DNA from 3 places in the Mycobacterium dioxanotrophicus genome. Region 1 is predicted to be linked to each of the others. Evidence: predicted binding sites of a transcription regulator. Region 1 holds the regulator's gene; each other region holds the start of a gene.
What was found. The regulator LexA, encoded in region 1, represses DNA repair genes until DNA is damaged. The targets are predictions, from matches to a motif close to CGAACANNTGTTCG.

Region 2: cofD (2-phospho-L-lactate transferase) is a predicted target of LexA. The motif match lies at 3,772-3,785, and genes of this name have one in related genera.
Region 3: ruvC (crossover junction endodeoxyribonuclease RuvC) is a predicted target of LexA. The motif match lies at 3,026-3,039, and genes of this name have one in related genera.

What each region holds. Positions count from the first base shown of each region.
Region 1 is NZ_CP020809.1:4,527,414-4,532,524, forward strand. It holds partial or broken gene BTO20_RS22030 (IS481 family transposase) at 1-241, shown strand, start outside; gene nrdR (transcriptional regulator NrdR) at 250-702, opposite strand; gene BTO20_RS22040 (LysM peptidoglycan-binding domain-containing protein) at 863-1,345, opposite strand; gene lexA (transcriptional repressor LexA) at 1,577-2,314, shown strand; partial or broken gene BTO20_RS22050 (LGFP repeat-containing protein) at 2,334-4,563, opposite strand; gene BTO20_RS22055 (acyl-CoA dehydrogenase family protein) at 4,732-5,111, opposite strand, start outside.
Region 2 is NZ_CP020809.1:5,367,729-5,372,839, reverse strand. It holds gene manB (mannose-1-phosphate guanylyltransferase) at 1-602, shown strand, start outside; gene BTO20_RS26140 (NUDIX hydrolase) at 623-1,189, opposite strand; gene BTO20_RS26135 (coenzyme F420-0:L-glutamate ligase) at 1,218-2,561, opposite strand; gene cofD (2-phospho-L-lactate transferase) at 2,558-3,565, opposite strand; gene BTO20_RS26125 (WhiB family transcriptional regulator) at 3,858-4,247, shown strand; gene BTO20_RS26120 (metallopeptidase family protein) at 4,364-4,828, opposite strand; gene BTO20_RS26115 (DUF3499 domain-containing protein) at 4,918-5,111, shown strand, end outside.
Region 3 is NZ_CP020809.1:4,037,765-4,042,875, forward strand. It holds gene car (carboxylic acid reductase) at 1-285, shown strand, start outside; gene BTO20_RS19370 (DUF1304 domain-containing protein) at 419-805, opposite strand; gene ruvB (Holliday junction branch migration DNA helicase RuvB) at 811-1,866, opposite strand; gene ruvA (Holliday junction branch migration protein RuvA) at 1,869-2,456, opposite strand; gene ruvC (crossover junction endodeoxyribonuclease RuvC) at 2,453-3,010, opposite strand; gene BTO20_RS19390 (NAD(P)H-binding protein) at 3,161-3,820, shown strand; gene BTO20_RS19395 (hypothetical protein) at 3,914-4,252, opposite strand; gene BTO20_RS19400 (YebC/PmpR family DNA-binding transcriptional regulator) at 4,337-5,092, opposite strand.

The DNA of each region.
Region 1 (5,111 bases):
GGGTGACATCGAGCACCGGCGCACCCGCCCCTACCGGCCACAAACCAATGGCAAAGTGGAACGTTTCCACCGCACCCTGGCCGACGAATGGGCCTACGCCCGGCTCTACACCAGCGACACCGACCGCTGCGCCGAGTACCCGCGATGGCTACACAACTACAATCACCACCGCGGCCACACAGCACTCAAGGGTCAACCACCTGCCAGCCGCGTGCCTAACCTCTCAGGTCAGTACAACTAGCGACCCGGTCAGCCAGACCGATGGGCGCGCAGCGCCTCGATCTCCCGCTCGAAATCATCGGCCGACGTGAACGACCGGTACACCGAGGCGAACCGCAGATAGGCGACCTCGTCGAGTTCGCGCAACGGCCCGAGGATTGCCAGGCCCACCTCATGGCTGGGGATCTCCGGTGTGCCGAGGCCCCGCACCGCATCCTCGACCTTCTGTGCCAGCAGGTTCAGCGCGTCGTCGTCGACCTGCCTGCCCTGGCAGGCGCGCCGCACGCCCCGCACGACCTTCTCCCGGCTGAACGGCTCCGTGACGCCACTGCGTTTGACGACCGCCAGCACGGCAGTCTCTACCGTGGTGAATCGGCGGCCGCATTCGGGGCACGAACGCCGACGCCGAATGGCCTGCCCCTCGTCGGTTTCTCGCGAATCGACCACCCGCGAATCGGGATGACGGCAGAAGGGACAGTGCATCACCGCTCCTTCGTCATTCCGCCAGACCACAAGTTCGAGCGCCCTTGAGCCTACCTGCGCCGCCGGCGGTACTGCCCACGCCGGGTCCAATGGCACGTACTTCGCCGGACATCCGGCGAGTGCCGTTGCACACCAAGCCGTTTCGCCGCTCATGGCACGGTCAGCCGACAGGTGCGATCAGCGTCTGACCCGCATCCACGGCGACGGACTTGAGCTGGTTCAGATCGCGGATCTGCTGCACGACCTCGGCGACCGGTGCATCGGGAGCCACCCGCCGGGCCACCTGCTGCAGGGACTCACCGCTGCGCACCTGCACGACGGCCAACTCGTCGGGTGTCGGTGCGGCGGTCCCGACCACACCGCCCATCTGCGCCACCAGGCCCAGCCATACGGTGATCCCGGCGGCCACCAGCGCCAACAGGACTGTGGTCACGGGCGTGATGGGCTTGCGGCGATGCGACGCCCGTGACATCAGCACCCCGGTACCCCGGTACCGCAGGGCCGCCCCACCAGGACGCATCGGAGCTGGCCGGCCCACCGACCGAGGCCTGCGAACGGGACGGGCATCACGCTGGGGCAGCGGAGCGGGCCGGCTCGCCAACACAGCTGCGCGGGTCTCGGCGGGAATGTGGAGGATGGCCATCTGACTGCCTTTCAAGTCCGGGCGTTCGCTTCTGTGTTCGAATATAATCGATCAGGTGTTCGAACGATAGAACGTGTGATCGAACTGTTGCCAAAAGATAGACCGGGGTACCGACAAGTTCGGTTGAGGCGATTGACATCCGCACCCCGGCCCGGCCCTGGGGTCGCCCGGGGACGACACGCCTCGAACACATGTTTGATCATTGCGCGTACAGCGACTAGATTCGGCGCCATGAGCGACGAGAGCACCGACACTTCTGCTCCTCACGTGCGCGGCGACACCCCGGCCGACACCGACGGCACCAGTCGGCGCCGCAGTCCCGACAGCAGCCTCACCGAACGGCAGCGGACCATCCTCGAGGTGATCCGGGCGTCGGTCACCAGTCGCGGCTACCCGCCGAGCATCCGTGAGATCGGCGACGCGGTCGGCCTGACCTCGACGTCGTCGGTCGCGCATCAATTGCGCACGCTCGAGCGCAAGGGCTACCTACGGCGTGACCCCAACCGGCCGCGTGCGGTCGATGTGCGGGCAGCCGACGATCCCGTGGTGACGCCGGTGGTGACCACCGACGTGGCCGGGTCCGATGCGCTGCCCGAGCCCACTTTCGTCCCTGTGCTCGGTCGTATCGCCGCGGGCGGCCCGATCCTCGCCGAGCAGGCGGTCGAGGATGTCTTCCCGCTGCCGCGCGAGCTTGTGGGCGAAGGCTCGCTGTTCTTGCTCAAGGTGGTCGGCGACTCCATGGTCGATGCCGCGATCTGCGACGGCGACTGGGTGGTCGTGCGGCAGCAGAACGTCGCCGACAACGGCGACATCGTGGCGGCGATGATCGACGGCGAAGCGACGGTCAAGACGTTCAAGCGGACCCGCGGCCAGGTATGGCTCATGCCGCACAATCCGGCCTACGACCCGATCCCCGGCAACGACGCCGCCGTGCTCGGCAAGGTCGTCACCGTCATCCGCAAGATCTAGACCCCGTTCGAGGCGCGTCTCACTCGGCCCGGACGAATCCATTCGTCCGGGCGAACTCCTCGCTGGCGAACCAGATCTCGGCAACCGCATCGTCGTATTGACGACTGTCGGGTGACCAGTACATGCCCGACTTGGTGTCCGCCTTGATGGGGTAACCCTGCGGTGCCCGCTGAGGATCGTCCAGCGGCAGGTGCAGCGCCGTGGCGCTGGCCACCGGCTCGTCCAGTTCGATCGCCGCGTGCCGCCCACTGTGGGTCTCTGCGTCAGGATCGATCCGCGGTATCAGCGTCGGGATGGGCGTCGGCGCGGTGTCGACGTTGTCGGAGTCGAAGTCGGGATCCACCGGCGTCGCGGTGTGCTCGCGCGGCTCCTCGGCGACGTCGGCGGCGGCATCGGCGGCATCGGTGTCGTCCTGCTCGTCGAGGTCGTCCTCGTCATCGTCGTGGCCGCTGAGCAGCTCGACGGCCTCTTCCGGCGGTTCGTCATCATCGACGTCACCGATGGGGTCCACCCCGCCGGGGGAAGCCCACTGGCTCACGGGCATCGCGATGTCGGTCGGGTCGTCGTACGGCGAGGCTGCCGGGGTGTATGCCGCGGCCGGCGTTGCGGACTCGTAAGACCCTGCGAACCGCGCCGTGCCCGCCTCGGCTGCCCCGTACCCGGCCGGTTCGAACGGATTCGACTCGTCGACATGCTGCGTCGGTGCCTGGGCCTCGTCGTAGTCGTGCGCCTGATAGCGGCCCTGCTGGTAACCGACCTGGTCGTAGTGGCCTTCATCGTGCGGCGCGTCGTCATCGTCGTGCCCGTCGTCATAGCGGGCATCGTCGTAGTCGGAGCCGTAGTGGTCGTCGTCCTCGAATCCGTCGTGGTCGAAGTCGTCGTCGCCCCGACCGCGACGCCGGTGCCACAGTGCGGCGCCGACGATCAGGCCGGCCAGCAAGACGACCGGGATCACCGCGAGCAGCCACCACCAGTTCCAGTGCCAGGCGAACGGCTTGCTCGGCTCCGACGGCGACGCCTGCGGAGTCCCGTGAGGCTGATTGGCGTCCAGCCCGGGGATCTCCAGGCCGGCCAGCGACGACGCCAGGTTCGGCGGCTCTGTGGTGAAGGTGTTGTCCGAACGGTCCCAGGAGATCGCTCCCCCGCTGAACTTCTGCGTGATCACGCTGCCGTTCTCGGTCTGATCCGACATCGGCGCGCCGAGATCACCGTGGCCAGCGCCGAGCTTCTGCCACGCCGCGTTCATGGCACCGCGCACGATCACGGCGCCGTAGTCGGGGGTCAAGAAGATGACGGGCTTGTCGGACGCCGCGAAGCTCACGGTCCGACTGTTCTGCGCGAACCCACCGTCGGCTTCGCTGCTGGTGGGAAAGCCCAGATCACCCTCGGGGCCGCCGACACTCTGGTATTTCTCCAGCAGCTGGCCACTGATCGCGGCCGCCCCGGTGGCGGGGGTGTAGAAGATCGCGCCGTGCGCGTACTTCTGCCCGACGCCGTCGGCACCGATCGGGTACTGGTCACCGTCCTTGGCGCCCAGCGGCCCCATATCGCCGCCTTCGGCGCGGTGCGCCGCGCTGATGGCGGTGGTCGGGTCGTCGGCAACGGTCAGACCGCTGAGTTGGCCTGCCAGATCCGGTGGATCGGTGGTGAACTCCTTGGTCTTGGGGTTCCAGGACAGCTCACCGCCGGTGAACTTCTGCGAGACGACGTCGCCGCGGTAGGCCTCGTCCTCGGAGGGCACGCCCAGCACCCCTGCGGATCCGCCGAGCTTGTCCCACCCCGCGTTGATCGCGCCGCGAACTACGTGCGCCCCGGTCGTCGGGGTCCAGAAGATGACCGGTTTGTCGGATGCGCTGAAGGTCGAATTGCGGCTGTCCGGCGCACGTCCGGCACCTTCGTCGATGGTGGGGAATCCGAGATCGCTGTCGGCGGGGCCGCCGAGCGCCTCGTACTTCTCGAGGATGGCGCCCGTCACGTAGTGCGCACCCGTCGCGGGGGGTGAAGAAGATCTTTCCGGTGGCGAAGTTCTGCCCGAACCCCGAGCCGGCGGCGTAGACATCGCCGTTGCGCGCCCCCAGCGGTCCGCCGTCCCCACCGCTGGCATCCCAGGCCGCGGAGATGGCGGCACCCGCATCGGATTCGGGGCTCGCCGCCGCCACCGGCGCCAACAGGCCGGCGACGGCCACTGCGAACAGACCGGCCGTCACCCGCCGAACGGCCCCGTTCAGCCTTGTTCCCGGCCTCGTCATGCATCCTCCCCGCTGTTCGGCAAAGTTCCGAAGAATGTATCCCGCCCGACAACTCTGCTTTAGTCGGCGGCGATAACCAAGGAACATCGCCGATCGCGGGTCAAAAAACCCTGCGATTCAACCGTTCAGCGGGCTGCGCACCGGCGTTTTCGGATAGTCCCGACCGGGTCAGACCCCCAGACTACGACCGATGATCTCCTTCATGATCTCGGTGGTGCCGCCGTAGATGGTCTGCACCCGGGCGTCCAGGTAGGCCCGCGCGATCGGGTATTCACGCATGTATCCGTAGCCGCCGTGCAGCTGAAGACACCGGTCGATGAGGCTGACCTGCTTTTCGGTCGAGTACCACTTGGCCATCGCCGCCTGTTCGACCGTCAGCTTCTCGTTGAGGTGCAACCGCACGAATTCGTCGACCATCATCCGCACGACGGTGGCCTCGGTGGCCAGCTCGGCCAGCAGAAACCGGCTGTTCTGGAAACTGCCGATCGGCCTGCCGAACGCCTTGCGCTCCTTGGCGTACTGCAGCGTCTGTTCGAGCACCGTCTCCA
Region 2 (5,111 bases), 840 kb from region 1:
CGTTCCTGGAGAAGACGCAGGATCCGCCGACCGATCAGATCAACGCCGGCTGCTACGTGTTCAAGCGCGACGTGATCGACCGCATCCCCAAGGGCCGGGCCCTGTCGGTGGAGCGGGAGGTGTTCCCCGGTCTGCTTGCCGACGGGCACCGCGTGTGCGGATACGTCGACGCCTCCTACTGGCGGGACATGGGTACGCCCGAGGACTTCGTCCGCGGCTCGGCGGACCTGGTTCGGGGCATCGCCCCGTCGCCGGCGCTGCACGGCCAGCGCGGCGAGTCACTCGTGCACGACGGTGCCGGGGTGGCGCCGGGCGCGCTGCTGATCGGCGGCACGGTGGTGGGCCGCGGGGCCGAGATCGGTGCCGGCGCGCGCCTCGACGGCGCAGTGATCTTCGACGGCGTGCGGGTCGAGGCCGGTGCGGTGATCGAACGCTCGATCATCGGCTTCGGCGCCCGCATCGGGCCGCGGGCCCTGATCCGCGACGGCGTCATCGGCGACGGGGCCGACATCGGTGCCCGTTGCGAACTGCTGCGCGGGGCCCGGGTCTGGCCCGGGGTGTCGATTCCCGACGGCGGCCTGCGCTTCTCCACCGACGTCTGAGGCGTCAGGCCTCGCCGAGACTACGCTTCTTGGCGCGAATCGGCGGAAACCGCAACAGAAACCGTAGTTTCGGCGAGTTGGCGCAAGCCGAAGTCGGTGCCTGCCGGTAACCCGTCCAGCGGCCACCACTGCAGATCCAGCGACTCGTCGCTGCGGATGATCTCGGCGTCGGCCGGGGCCCGCACCACGAATTGCAGATCGAGGTGCCGTGTCGGGACTCCCAGCGAGCAGGTCACCGGATGGACATGCAGCGCAGCAAGTTCCGGGTCGATGGTGAGCCCGGCGATACCCGATTCCTCGGTGGCCTCGCGCAGTGCGGCCGAGCGGATGTCGGGATCGGTGTCCTCGCAGTGCCCGCCGAGTTGCAGCCACCGGCCGAAGCGCGGATGCAGGGTGAGCAGGGTGTGGGTGCCGGTGTGGTCGAGCACCAGGGCCGACGCGGTGATATGGCCTGGGACACAAGCCCGTTGGCAGGCGTCGGGCCGGGCCGCCAGAAACGCCAGCACCGCGTGCCGCAACGTGTCCTGCGCGGGATCGGTTGTCTGCCAAGCTGTGAGAATCCCGACGACGGAAGTATGCAGACTCAACTCAAGCCATCTTTCTTCGCGCAAGCGCTCATCGCAATATCAGCAGGTCGGTGGTCGCCACCGGGTCACGGGGCGGCTGCGGCTCCTCGGGATAGCCGATCGCGATGGCGCCCAACGGCTCCCAGTCGGACGGCAGGTCCAGCTCGGTACGCACCAGATCGGCGGCGAAGATCGTCGAACCGATCCAGCAGCTACCCACGTCGCGCACGGCCAGCGCGACCAGCAGAGCCTGTACGGCGGCGCCTACGGCCACGGTGAACATGGTGTGCTCTGCCGCGGTGCGAGCGGCGTCGGGGTAGCTGTGCGCACCGTCGGGCACCATGAAGGGGATCACCAGTTCCGGTGCGGCGTAGAGGATGTCGCCGCGGGCGACGCGGCGTTCGACGGATTCGGCGGACCTGCCGTCGCCGGTGAGGTCAGCACGCCACTGGTCTTTCATCCGATCGAGCAGCCGCGCGCGCGTGTCCCGGTCGCGGACCCAGACGAACCGGACCGGGCGGGTGTGGTGTGGGGCCGGCGCGGTCAGCGCCTCGCCGACTGCGGCTTCGATGAGTTCGGCGGGCACGGGTTCGGTCGAGAACCGGCGCACCGATCGGCGCAGCAGTTGAGCCTGCTTGCGTCCCAAGTCGATCGACTCGGCAGTGCCCAGCCAGAACAGATCGTCCTCGCCGGAGCGCAGCAGGGTGCGCGCGGTGGATCCGTCATCGGGCAGTCCCAGCCCACGAACCACGGCCACCGGGATCGCGGTCAGCTTGCCCTTCACCAGATCGGCGGCGGCCGCGATTTCGTCGGCCACCGCCACCTCGGTGACGACGAGTTCGTTGCCGTGCCGGTCCATCGCCCCGGCGTAACCGTGCAGCACCGTCAATCCCGATGCGCCGATGGCGAAATCGGTCTGGCCGTTGCGCCAGGCGCGGCCCATGGTGTCGGTGATCACCACTGCCACGGTGACGCCGAGTCGGTCACGTAGGCCGTCGCGCAGTGCCGCGGCGCTACCGTCCGGGTCGACGGGCAGCAGGGCCAGCTCGGTGGACCCGACGTTGGAACCGTCGACCCCGGCGGCGGCCTGGACCAGCCCGATGGCGTTCTCGGTGATCAAGGTCCGGCCCTTGCGGGCCAGCACCCGCACCGCCTCGCTGTCGATCAACTTGCGCCGCAGGGTATCCCGCTCATCGGGATCGGCAGGCGCGTCGACGATGCGGCCCTCGCACTTGGACACGACCTTGCTGGTGACCACCAGCACGTCGCCGTCCCGCAACCAGGGTGCCGCGGTGGCGAGTGCACCCACCAGGTCGTCCCCGGGCCGGAACTCGGGCAGGCCCGGCACCGGCAGGATCTCCACCCGGTCGGCAGAACCGTGCTCGGTCCTCACAGCCGAACCCCCGCGAGATCGAGGCCGGCACGCACCATTTCGGCGGTGGTCGCAGGATCGGTCATCAACAGCGGCACTGCGCGCACAGCGACGCCCTCGATGTCGGCGTGGTCACCGGTGTCCACCAACCAGCCGTCCAGCAGGCCGGTGGCCGATCGGGCCCCGAAATGGCGACCGACGGCTTCGGAGGTGGACTCCACCCCGATGATCGACAGGCACTCATCTGCCATGCCACGCAACGGTTTTCCCGCCACGATGGGAGAGTAGCCGATGACCGGCGCCGCGGTGGAGCGAAGTGCGCCGCGGATGCCGCCGATCTGCAGGATCGATCCGATGCTCACGACGGGGTTCGACGGTGCCAGCAACACCGCGTCGGCCTCGGCGATGGCCTCGGCGACACCCGGTGCGGCGGTAGCTTGTTCGGCGCCGACGTACGCGAAGCTGTGTGAGGGCACCTGAGCGCGGTAGCGCACCCACCACTCCTGGAAGTGGATCGCGCGCCGCTCGCCCTCGTGTTCGCCGGGGCCCGGGTCGGTGATCACCACATGCGTCTCGCAGCGGTCGTCGCTGGCGGGCAGCAGTCGAGCACCGGGTGCCCAACGCTTGCACAACGCCTCTGTGACCTGCGACAACGGGTAGCCGGCCCGCAGCATCTGGCTGCGGACCAAGTGGGTGGCGAGGTCGCGGTCGCCCAGGCCGAACCAGTCGGGCTGCACGCCATAAGCGGCGAGTTCCTCCTTGGCGTGCCAGGTTTCGTTACGATGCCCCCAGCCGCGCTCGGGGTCGATGCCGCCTCCGAGCGTGTACATACACGTGTCGAGGTCGGGGCAGATCCGCACGCCATACATCCACGCGTCGTCGCCCACATTGACGATCGCGGTGAGTTCATGCTCCTGTGTCTGGTTGCCAGAGCCGTCGGCAAAGGCGCCGAGTCGCAACAGTTTCTGGACGCCCAGCAAAAACCGAGCGCCGCCGACGCCGCCGACCAAAACGGTGATCTTCACAACGGTCGACATTAGGCGCACAGGGGTCTCGCATGGAAACGACGTCGTCACGACCAGGACACGCCGATGTTGCGACGCGCCGAATTGATATCACGGGATGGTATGAATTCCCGCCGATCCGCTTGACCCTGGCAGCTAACACGTGTGTAATCACAGCAGTGTCATTTCCCGGTTAGCGACTGATTCCGGTGTTGCAAACCGAGATTCGATCAAATGTTCGAATGAAATGGCCTATATCACAATAGTGGGGCTCCACTGTGGATCTACGAGACCGAGTGAGGAGGCGGGGGAGATGTCTTATGAGAGCGGCGATTTCGATCGTGTTGTCCGGTTTGACAACCGGCTGCTCGGCTCGGTAGACAACGCACCGCACATCAACACCGGGCCGACACCGATGGGGGCGACCGGACGTCCTCAACTGAGTTTGGTTCCCGATCAAATTGATGTTGATCCGGCAACTGAAGATGACCAATGGCAGGAACGCGCATTGTGCGCGCAGACCGATCCTGAGGCATTCTTCCCGGAAAAGGGCGGGTCTACCCGTGAGGCCAAACGCATCTGCCAGGGCTGCGAAGTCAAGGATGCGTGCCTCGATTATGCGCTGGCGCATGACGAACGCTTCGGGATCTGGGGCGGGCTGTCGGAGCGTGAGCGTCGTCGGCTCAAGCGCGGCATTATCTGAAGCTCTGCGCGAAGCGCTTCAGAATGCACTCTGAGCCGCTTTGCGAAGCGCTCGTGGCGTTCTGAGGCGCTTCGCGTGAGGGTCCGGTGCGGTTGCTCTGCTACCGCCGGCGACACTCAGTCGTCATCGATCGTCGGATCGATGACCGACGGTTCTACCCCCAGATAGGTGGCCACCTGAGCCACCAGGATTTCATGCAACAGCTCCGCGAGGTCGTCGGCACTCTTCGCCCGACGCTCGATCGGCTTGCGAAACAACACAATTCGGGCCCGGGTGGTATTTCCCCGGACATCTACCCCCGCCGGTATCAACCGGGCCAACGCGATCGGACCATCCGCGATGACTTCCGGTGGCCACTGCACCGTCTCGGGATCCCGCGGTGACATCCGGGGTATCTCGTCGACAGCGACGTCGAGCACACTGACCCGAGAAGCCCACCGCCGCTCGATCGGCTCATAGGCCTCCAGCACTGCCATGTCGAACCGTTCGGCGCGGCTGCGCCAGCCGGGAACGGATCGGGGAAGCAGCGGCCCGCGGACATCGCGACCGCGACGCGATCGCCAAAGGTTCCGCTGAGCCACGCAGGAGATCGTAACGGTTCGAGATCGGCCGCTCGGCGGCTGCGCGTGTCCGAACGCGTCCAGCGACCGTCCAAGATAATCTCTGGTGCGTGAATGTTCCCCGTCGCTGCTGCCGGCCCGGGTGCCCGCATTATGCCGTGGCGACGCTGACCTTCGTCTACTCCGACTCGACAGCCGTCGTCGGACCGCTCGCCACGGTCTCCGAACCGCATTCGTGGGACCTGTGCGTAGGGCATGCCAGCCGGATCACCGCACCGCGCGGCTGGGAGTTGGTACGCCACGC
Region 3 (5,111 bases), 490 kb from region 1:
GCCGGCTACCCCGTGCATCGGATTGACGACTACGCGACGTGGCTGCAGCGGTTCGACACCGCGCTGCGCGCCTTGCCGGACAAGCAACGTCAGGCCTCGCTGCTGCCGCTGTTGCACAACTACCAGCAGCCCAGCCGGCCGATGCTCGGCGCGGGCGCACCGACCGACCACTTCCGGGAGGCCGTGCAGGAAGCCAAGATCGGCCCCGACAAGGACATCCCGCACGTGACACCCGCGGTCATCGTCCAATACATCACCAACCTGCAGCAGCTCGGCCTGCTGTAACACGCTTCCTCACAAGGGAAGATCCCCTGAGCGGCCGCGGTCCCACCAGGACCGCGGCCAATCAGTCTCTGGCCGAGCAGACACCGCGGTACCGGAAACCCCGCGTGTCGCGGACTTTGGTGTCTGCTCGGCCTTAGAGGGCGACCCCGATGGCCACCAGCAGCACCGCGATCAGCGGGAAAACGCCTTGCGTGATGGCGGCACGGGCCTTGTCCGGTGAGGTGGTGAGCAGAACCAGCGCCGCGGCCAGCATGGAGCCGGCCCCGGCCAACACCAGGGCGACACCGACAGCGTTGTGCCCCAATGCGATTCCCAGGATGCCGATGCCCGTCACGATGGCCAGGAACAGGTTGTAGAAGCCCTGGTTGAACGCCAACTCCTTGGTGATTTCCGCGGTTTCGGCGGTGGTACCGAAGGTCGCGCGGGTGCGCGGCGAGGTCCAGGTGAGCGACTCCATCACGAAGATGTACACATGCAGAACCGCGGCGAGGGCGGCGAAAACCAAACCGGCGAAGACCATGACGACTATTCAAACAGCCCGGCCTGGCCCAGACCCGTTATCGGCGGTTGCATGCCGAGGTGAGTCCAGGCCAGTGGGGTTGCCACCCGACCCCGCGGGGTGCGCGCCACCATCCCCGCGCGGACCAGGAACGGTTCGCACACCTCCTCGACAGTGGTGGCCTCCTCCCCGACTGCCACCGCCAACGTGGAAACCCCCACCGGCCCACCGCCGAAACTCCGCGTCAGCGCGGACAGGACGGCCCGGTCCAGCCGGTCCAGACCCAGTTCGTCGACGTCGTAGACCTCCAGTGCGGCCTTGGCGATGTCCCGGGTGATGTTGCCGTCGGCGCGCACCTCGGCGTAGTCGCGGACCCGGCGCAGCAGCCGGTTGGCGATGCGCGGCGTGCCCCGGGAACGCATCGCGATCTCCGCCCCGGCATCGGCGCCGAGACTGATGCCGAGGATGCCTGCCGAGCGGGCCAGCACGCGTTCCAACTCCACCGGCTCGTAGAAATCCATGTGCGCGGTGAACCCGAACCGGTCCCGCAGCGGTCCGGTCAAAGCGCCGGACCGGGTGGTCGCACCGACCAGGGTGAACGGCGCGACCTCCAGCGGAATGGACGTGGCCCCAGGACCTTTGCCCACGACGACGTCGACGCGGAAGTCCTCCATCGCCAGGTACAGCATCTCTTCGGCGGGGCGGGCGATGCGGTGGATCTCGTCGATGAACAACACATCGTGCTCGACGAGGTTGGACAGCATGGCCGCCAGGTCCCCCGCCCGTTCCAGCGCAGGACCCGACGTGAGACGCAGCGATGAGCCCAGCTCCGCGGCGATGATCATGGCCAACGACGTCTTGCCCAGGCCCGGCGGCCCGGACAGCAGGATGTGATCCGGTGTGCCGCCGCGGTTCTTGGCTCCTTCGAGCACCAGCTGCAACTGCTCCCGCACCCGCGGCTGACCGATGAACTCACCGAGCGAACGGGGTCGCAGGCTGGCGTCGATATCGCCTTCGCCTACGGTCAGCGCCGGCGTCACCTCGCGGTCGTCGGGCTCCTCGGCGTCGTCGAACCGACCCATGATTACTTCTTACCGAGCATCGACAGCGCCGATCGCAACGCGGTGGACGTGGTGGCCTCGGGATCGTTGGCCAACACCTTGTCGGTCGCGTCTTCGGCTTGCTTGGCCGGAAAACCAAGGCCGACAAGGGCTTCCACCACAGGACCGCGGACAGCGTGGCCGCCCACCCCGCCCGTGGCGCCGGCAGTCACCGCCCCTATCTTGTCGCGCAGCTCCAACACCATCCGCTCGGCGCCGCGTTTGCCGATACCCGGCACCCGCGTCAACGCGGTCACGTCGCCGTCGGCCAGAGCCTGACGCAGCGCCTGCGGGTCATATACCGCCAGCGTCGCGAGCGCGATCTTCGGACCGACGCCGGACACGCCGAGCAGCGTCAGGAAAAGGTCCCGCGCGTCCCCGTCGGCGAACCCGTAGAGCGTCATGGAGTCTTCGCGCACGATCATCGCGGTGATCAACCGGGCCTCGGTGCCCCGACGCAGGTTCGCCAAGGTGGTCGGGGTGGCCATCACCTTGTAGCCGACGCCCGCGGCTTCGATGACGGCGTGATCGAGAGCGATGTCGATGACCTCGCCGCGGACCGATGCGATCATGCCCGGGCCGCCTTGAGCCTCGCCTGATACTTGCGGCGCTGTTCGGCCGCGAGCGCTTCCGCGGCGGCCATCCGCGCCAGCATCGGCGCTCGCCAGCAATGACAGATCGCAAGCGCGAGCGCGTCAGCCGCATCGGCGGGAGTCGGTTTGGCTTGCAGTGCAAGGATTCTGGTGACCATCTCGGTGACCTGAGACTTGTCGGCCCGGCCGTTTCCGGTGACCGCGGCCTTCACCTCGGACGGTGTGTGAAAGTGCACGTCGATGTCCCGGCGCGCGGCCGCCAGCGCGATCACGCCGCCGGCCTGGGCGGTGCCCATCACCGTAGACACATTCTGCTGCGCGAAGACCCGCTCGATGGCGATCACATCGGGCCGGTGGGTGTCCATCCAGTACTCGACGGTGTCACTGATGGTGAGCAGCCGCTTCTGCAGCGGCGCGTCGGCCGGGGTGCGGACGACGTCCACATCCAAGGCGATGACCTGCCGGCCCTTCCCGTTCTCGATCACGGACAGCCCGCAACGCGTCAACCCGGGATCGACTCCCATCACCCGCACGCGAACCCTTTCGTCAGAACATCTGTTCGAGAGCCTAGCGTGGGCCACCGACCGGGTGCGGCAGGGACACGCTCAGAACCGGCGGGCTCATCCGGCCCGGGCGCGGCGTTGCATGCTGGTAGCGACCCGACCAAGGCTGGAGGAGACATCATGCACGTCGTGATCGCCGGTGGACACGGCAAGATCGCCCTGATCCTGGAACGACTGCTGACCGAGCGCGGGGATTCGGCGACCGGGCTGATTCGCAACCCGGCCCAAAGCGCCGACCTAGAGGCCGCAGGCGCCCGGGCTGTCGTGCTGGACCTGGAGCAGGCCTCGGTCGACGAGGTCACCGAGCAGGTACGAGGCGCCGACGCGGTGGTGTTCGCGGCAGGAGCCGGGCCGGGCAGCGGCGCGGCCCGCAAGGAGACCGTCGACCGCGATGCCGCGATCCTGCTGGCCGACGCTGCCGAGGCCGCGGGCGTCGCGCGGTACGTGATGATCTCAGCGCTGTCCGCCGATGACCGGACCCTCGACGACGGCTACGACGAGGTGTTCCGCGCCTATATGCGGGCCAAGGCGGACGCCGACGCGAACGTGCGGGCCCGCTCGCGGCTGCAGACCACGATCGTTCGGCCCGGCGGGCTCACCGACGAGGCAGGCAGCGGCGTCGTGCGGATCGCCGAATTCACCGGGCGCGGCACCATCCCACGTGCCGATGTGGCCGCGGTGTTGCGGGCTGTTCTCGACGCACCGCGGACGGCTGGTGAGACGTTCGAGGTGATCTCCGGCGAGACACCGATCGCCGCGGCGGTCGCCGCGATCGGTTAGGGCGGCGCCAGCGGGACGTCGAGTGGCCAGTTATGACCGGAATTTCCCACAATCCGCGCCATAACTGGCCACTCGCGACGAGCTTCTGAGGTTCTACGCAGCCGACGCGGCGGCCGGGCCGGCCTCCCCGGCCGCGATGGCCGCCTTGAGCTGCTCGATCCGGTCGCTGGTGGCGCTCCAGCCGCGCACGGCTTCCTCGACGACGATCTTGTGCCGGCGGCGCACCACGATGATCCACGGGGTGCCGAACAGTGACCGGGCCAGCACCCACAGCGGCAGCAGAAGCAACAGCAGCAGGAACTCGGCGGCGACCAGCAGCGCCAACAACACCACGGGAATCAACAGCACCAGGACGACGATGTTCAGCACGATGCTGATGACGTCGTCGCCGTCGGACAGGGACATGTCGCCGACGCCCCAGTCTTCGGGCATCTTTCGGCGTGGGCGCCATGGCAGCCACCGCCGGCGCACCGTCCACTTCACATTCTGGGGATCGCGAACCGCCCCCACTACCGGCTAATCCTCGTCGAGGGCTGCGGCAACATCGTCGGGGATGTCGATGTTGGTGTACACCTCTTGGACGTCGTCGCTATCTTCAAGCGCATCAACCAGCTTGAGCACCTTGCGTGCGCCGTCGAGATCGACCGGAACGGTGACCGAGGGCTGGAAGCTGGCCTCGGCCGAGTCGTAGTCGATACCGGCGTCCTGCAGCGCCGTGCGGACCGCGACCAGGTCGGAGGGTTCGGAGACGATCTCGAATGCGTCGCCGAGGTCGTTGACCTCCTCGGCGCCGGCTTCGAGCACAGCCAGCAGCACGTCGTCCTCGGTCAGGCCGTTCTTCTCCAGCGTCACCACACCCTTGCGGGAGAACAGGTAGGACACCGAACCGGGATCGGCCATGTTGCCGCCGTTGCGCGTCATCGCGACCCGCACCTCACCGGCGGCCCGGTTGCGGTTGTCGCTCAGGCACTCGATGAGCACTGCGACACCGTTGGGACCGTAACCCTCGTACATGATGGTCTGCCAGTCGGCGCCACCGGCTTCTTCACCGGCCCCACGCTTGCGGGCCCGCTCGATGTTGTCGTTGGGCACCGAGGTCTTCTTGGCCTTCTGGATGGCGTCGTACAGCGTGGGGTTACCGCCCGGGTCACCGCCGCCGGTGCGCGCAGCCACCTCGATGTTCTTGATCAACTTGGCGAATTCTTTACCACGGCGCGCGTCTTTGACGGCCTTCTGGTGCTTTGTGGTGGCCCACTTGGAATGGCCGCTCATGCAGGTACGCCCTCTTTCT